Linked DNA regions of Pseudosulfitobacter sp. DSM 107133. The protein of the gene in region 1 interacts with the protein of each later gene in a pairwise test. Links are inferred from orthologs where the notes say so. Each region holds a gene or a part of one and is shown on either strand. Other genes may lie near its edges.

Evidence for each region.
Region 2: the proteins of groL (region 1) and DSM107133_RS00285 interact in binary tests that used the Escherichia coli proteins (3 or more experiments, as listed by UniProt). The link is inferred for Pseudosulfitobacter sp. DSM 107133 from one-to-one orthologs.

The regions. Positions count from the first base shown.
Region 1 is NZ_CP085154.1:2,838,915-2,841,832, forward strand. It holds groL (chaperonin GroEL), read right to left. Parts: upstream 2,324-2,918; coding sequence 677-2,323; downstream 1-676. Other genes in the region: DSM107133_RS13990 (DMT family transporter), read right to left, coding at 1-91; DSM107133_RS13995 (N-acetyltransferase), read right to left, coding at 104-586; DSM107133_RS14005 (co-chaperone GroES), read right to left, coding at 2,379-2,666; DSM107133_RS14010 (TraB/GumN family protein), read left to right, coding at 2,888-2,918.
Region 2 is NZ_CP085154.1:56,624-59,487, reverse strand. It holds DSM107133_RS00285 (nucleotide exchange factor GrpE), read right to left. Parts: upstream 1,783-2,864; coding sequence 1,219-1,782; downstream 1-1,218. Other genes in the region: hrcA (heat-inducible transcriptional repressor HrcA), read right to left, coding at 1,792-2,856; mutS (DNA mismatch repair protein MutS), read left to right, coding at 1-1,187. UniProt on the Escherichia coli protein: Participates actively in the response to hyperosmotic and heat shock by preventing the aggregation of stress-denatured proteins, in association with DnaK and GrpE. It is the nucleotide exchange factor for DnaK and may function as a thermosensor.

The DNA.
Region 1 (2,918 bases):
CAATGCTGCCACTGCCGACAGCAGCGCGGTTCAGCACCGAGTTGGCCGCGAATGCCGTCATCGTGAGGGCGGTGAGAAGCGCAAGTTTCATTCTGGTGCCCGTTTATCCAAAGGCTTTCGGATACTTCAAAGCGACCGCAGGCACATCCGTCCCTGGCCCCGCAATCATTGTATACGTCAAGGGATAGGGCGATGTCAGTCCCTGTGCGCGGGCCTGCGAAAATCCGGCCCGTTCGTAAAACGACACCTGCCCCAGCACGACAACATAGGTTTCGCTCAGTCGCGCCCATTCGCTCAGCATACCCATCATCCGGCGCCCCAACCCATGGCCCTGACGGTCGGGGGCTACGGCGACAGGGGCCAGACACAACCAGCCCTGCGGCGCGACCATATGGGACAGGGCATAATACCCCGCGATCCGGCCATCCCAGGTGGCCACGCTTTCGCCCGCCATCGCACCGGCCTTGCGCAGCGCGTGCACCAGCTCCGCCTCGGCCGGGCCGTCAAAGGCGCTGCGCAACAGCGCGTCTACCGCGTCCTCTTCACCGCGCCGCAATTCGCGCGAGAAATCCGGTCCGATCAGCATAGGCTGCCCTCCTGAATGGCATATGAAAAAAGGGGCCGCCCGCAGGCAGCCCCTTCTTATAGAACAAAGCGTTCGGTGAGGAACGGCAGATTACATCATGCCGCCCATGCCGCCCATGCCACCCATATCGGGCATGCCGCCGCCGCCATTGTCTTTCGACGGCTTGTCGGCAACCATGGCTTCGGTGGTGATCAGCAAAGCTGCAACCGATGCCGCATCCTGCAGTGCGGTGCGCACCACTTTGGCAGGGTCGATCACGCCGAACTTGAACATGTCGCCATATTCTTCGGTCTGCGCGTTGAAACCGAATGTCAGGTCGCTGCTTTCACGGATCTTGCCCGCAACAACAGCGCCGTCGACGCCAGCGTTCTCAGCAATCTGACGCAGCGGTGCTTCCACGGCCTTGCGCACGATGCTGATACCAACGTCCTGGTCGTTGTTGTCGCCTTTGAACCCTTCCAGCACTTTGCCGGCTTGGACCAGGGCAACACCACCACCCACAACGATACCTTCCTGAACAGCGGCACGTGTCGCGTTCAGAGCATCGTCAACGCGGTCTTTGCGTTCTTTGACTTCGATTTCCGACATGCCGCCCACGCGGATCACGGCAACACCGCCTGCCAGCTTGGCAACGCGCTCTTGCAGCTTTTCACGGTCGTAGTCGGATGTGGTTTCTTCGATCTGGTTACGGATCTGGGCAACGCGTGCCTCGATCTCGGCCTTCTCGCCAGCGCCGTCAACAACGGTGGTTTCGTCTTTGGTGATCGAAACTTTCTTGGCCGAACCCAGCATGTCCATGGTGACGGACTCCAGCTTCATGCCCAGATCTTCCGAGATCACCTGACCGCCTGTGAGGATCGCAAGGTCTTGCAGCATCGCTTTGCGGCGATCGCCGAAACCGGGCGCTTTCACAGCAGCGATTTTCAGACCGCCGCGCAGTTTGTTGACCACGAGTGTCGCCAGCGCTTCGCCTTCGACATCTTCCGCGATGATCAGCAGGGGTTTTTGCGACTGGATGACTTGCTCCAGCAGCGGAACCATCGGCTGCAGGCTCGAGAGTTTTTTCTCGTGCAGCAGGATGATCACGTCTTCCAGCTCGACAGTCATCTTGTCGGCGTTGGTTACAAAATAGGGGCTCAGGTAGCCACGGTCGAACTGCATACCTTCGACAACAACGGTTTCTGTTTCCAGACCCTTGTTTTCTTCGACGGTGATAACACCTTCGTTGCCGACTTTTTGCATCGCGTCGGCAATCTGGCGACCGATTTCTTTTTCGCCGTTGGCCGAGATGGTGCCAACCTGAGCAACTTCGTCGCTGTCGGTCACGTCACGTGCGGCGGCCTTGATCGCTTCGACGACTTTGGCTGTTGCCATGTCGATGCCGCGCTTCAGGTCCATCGGGTTCATGCCGGCGGCAACCGATTTCATGCCTTCGCGCACGATCGCCTGGGCCAGAACTGTGGCGGTTGTTGTACCGTCGCCAGCTTCGTCGTTGGTCCGGGAAGCAACTTCCTTGACCATTTGTGCGCCCATGTTTTCGAACTTGTCTTCCAGTTCGATTTCCTTGGCAACCGATACACCGTCCTTGGTGATGCGCGGTGCGCCAAAGGATTTGTCCAGAACAACGTTACGGCCTTTGGGGCCCAGTGTAACCTTGACGGCGTCAGCAAGGATGTTGACACCTTTCAGGATCTTGTTGCGGGCTTCGCTGTCAAATTTGACGTCCTTAGCAGCCATGATTTTTCTCCTTTGAGAATGTGTAGGTCAATGAGGGTCAGAGCAGGCGTGGCGCTTACTCGATGATCCCCATGATGTCCGATTCTTTCATCATCAGCAGTTCTTCGCCTGCGACGGTGACTTCGGTGCCCGACCATTTGCCGAACAGAATTTTGTCGCCTGGCTTGACGGCCATTTCGATCAGCTCGCCGCTGTCTTTGCGGGCGCCTTCGCCAACCGAAACAACTTCGCCTTCCGAGGGCTTTTCCTTCGCGCTATCGGGAATAATCAACCCGCCAGCAGTTTTCTCTTCGCTTTCCGTGCGGCGAACCAGCACGCGGTCATGAAGCGGTTTCAATGCCATCTTTGCAGCTCCTTAAGGCTCAAAGTTACTCCCTTGCAGGGCACCTTGGTACCCCGTGTTAGCACTCAGCTCGTCCGAGTGATAACGACGCATAGCTAGGGATGTGCGGCAAGGCTGTCAACAGGTGTGTTTGCAATTTTTGCGTTGCTTTTTCAGGGTCGCCCCTTTGCCTTCGCAGCCCAAGGACATAGCGTGGCCTGACACTGACCAAGAGGCCCTTGATGATGCTGCGCACCCTTGTTTTCACGCTCG
Region 2 (2,864 bases), 2.8 Mb from region 1 along the record:
CCCATGCCGAAAAGATGCTTTCGCCGCCGCTGTCCGAAACCTTTATCCACCGTCAGACCACAGCCAATCAGGTGCGGTTCACCACCGTTGAGTTGTCCGAGATGGAGACCAAGATCCTGAACGCGGGCAATCGGGCGATTGAGACGGAAAAGCGGCTCTATCAAATGCTTTCCGACACGGTTTTGGCAAAGGCGGCCGAGATTTTTCAGACCGCCACCGCGCTGGCCGAACTGGATGTGTCCTGTGCCCTTGCCCGTCTGGCGCGGTCCGAAGATTGGTGCCGTCCGCAGGTGGACGACAGCCGCGCGTTTGACATCGTCGGCGGGCGACATCCTGTCGTGGAAAAATCCCTGCGCGATGGATCGGGTGCGCCGTTCATCGCCAACGACTGCAACCTGACCGCCGAAGACGGGTCGAACATCTGGCTGCTGACCGGTCCGAACATGGCTGGTAAATCAACATTCCTGCGGCAAAACGCGCTGATCGCGCTGCTGGCGCAAATGGGCAGCTATGTGCCGGCAACCTCGGCGCGAATCGGTGTGATCAGCCAACTGTTCAGCCGTGTGGGCGCTGCCGACGATCTGGCGCGCGGGCGATCGACGTTCATGGTGGAAATGGTCGAAACCGCCGCGATCCTGAATCAGGCAGACGACCGGGCGCTGGTGATCCTGGACGAGATTGGCCGCGGCACTGCCACCTATGACGGCCTGTCGATTGCCTGGGCCACGCTGGAACATCTGCACGATGGCAACAAAAGCCGCGCGCTGTTCGCCACGCACTACCACGAGCTGACCGCACTGGCCGGCAAGCTGGACCATGTCGACAATGCCACTGTCGCGGTCAAGGAATTTGATGGCGAAGTCGTGTTCCTGCACGAGGTGCAAAAAGGCGCGGCTGACCGGTCTTATGGTGTGCAGGTCGCGCAACTGGCCGGCCTGCCCTCGTCGGTCATCGCCCGCGCCCGCACGGTGCTGGAAGCATTGGAAAAAGGCGAGCGCGAGGGCGGCGCCACGCAAAAGGCGATTATCGACGATCTGCCACTATTCAGCATGCAGGCAGCCCCACCCGCGCCAAAAATTGCGAAAAGCCCCGTGTTAGAGATGATAGGCGATCTGCATCCTGACGAGATGACACCGAAACAGGCGCTTGAGGCGCTGTATAAACTGAAAGAGGCGGCCAAAATCTGACCGCCCCTTACAAACATGAATTTTACCAGACTTACGATGCAGGCATCGACGACACGCCCACCTGCGCCGGGCGCAACAAACGGTCGTGCAGCATGAATCCTTCGGCGGCAACCTGAATGATGTCGCCGGCTTTGGTGCCGGGCACCGGGGCCTCGAACATCGCCTGATGGTGCTGCGGGTCGAACCTGTCTCCCACCTCGGGCGAGATCATGTCGATGCCGTGTTTTTTGAACACGCTCAGCAATTCGCGCATGGTCAGCTCGATGCCTTCCAGCAACGGACCCGCGACACTGCGCTGGTCCTCGGTCACGGCCTCAAGCGCACGTTTCATATTGTCATACACCGGCAACATATCGCGCGCCAACTTTGACCCGCCATAATTCTCGGCCTCGCGCCGGTCTTTCTCGGACCGCTTGCGCGCGTTTTCCGCATCTGCCAGCGCCCGCATAAAGCGGTCTTTCAGTTGATCCCGTTCGGCACGCAACTGGTCCAGCTCCAACGCTTCGTCATCAATCTCGGCCATTTCGTCCGCGTATTCGTCCGCTTCGGCCGCGTCGATGTCGTCCAGAAAATCGTTCTCTTTCGGCTCCGCCATTCTTCACCTCTAACTTTTATCGGTCAGCAATTTGCCCACCAATTGCGCCGTATAATCCACAATCGGAACGATGCGCCCGTAATTCAATCGCGTGGGTCCGATGACCCCCACCGCTCCGATGATCTTTCGATCTGCGTTCATATATGGGGAAACCACCAGAGAGGAACCCGAAAGTGAGAAAAGTTTGTTCTCTGAACCAATAAAAATGCGCACACCGTGGCCTTCGTCGGTCAATTCGAGGAATTCGGCGATATCACGCTTGCGTTCAAGGTCGTCAAACAGCGTGCGGATTCGGTCAAGATCCTCACCCTCACCTGCAGCGCCCAACAGATTCGACCGGCCCCGCACGATCAGACGCTGATTGCTGTCGTCGTCACCATCCCAAACGGCCAGGCCCTGTTGCACCAGTTCTGCGGCCAGACTGTCAATCTCGCGACGGCGTTTCTTGATTTCACTTTGAATTACCGACTGCACTTCGCTCAGGGTCTTGCCCTCGATCAGCGCGTTCAGAAAGTTCGCCGCCTCGCGCATCGAACTTGGCGTTTGGCCGGGCGAAGGCGTGAACAGTCGGTTTTCGACATGCCCGTCAGCCAGCACCAGCACGCCCAACGCCCGGTCATGCCCGAGCGACACGAATTCGATATGTTTGATCGGCGCCTCGTGTTTGGGGGCCAACACCAGCGACGCCCCCTGCGTGACGCCGGAAAGGGCCGAGCCCACACGATCCAGCAACCCCGCAACATCACGTTCGTTGCCACCGCGCGTCGCGTCGATCTTTTCGCGGTCTGCGGAATCAGGAATGCCAACTTCCATCAGCCCATCCACGAACATCCGCAATCCACGCTGGGTCGGAATGCGCCCTGCGCTGACATGCGGACTGTCCAGCAGCCCCATGAACTCAAGATCCTGCATCACATTGCGGATTGTCGCCGCACTGACCTTTTCGCTGAAATCACGGGTCAGCGTGCGCGACCCCACCGGATCGCCATTCGCAAGATAGCCTTCGACAACGCGGCGAAACACCTCGCGCGATCTGTCATTCAGCTCTTCAAGAATATTCGGTGTATCTGTCATATTTTGCC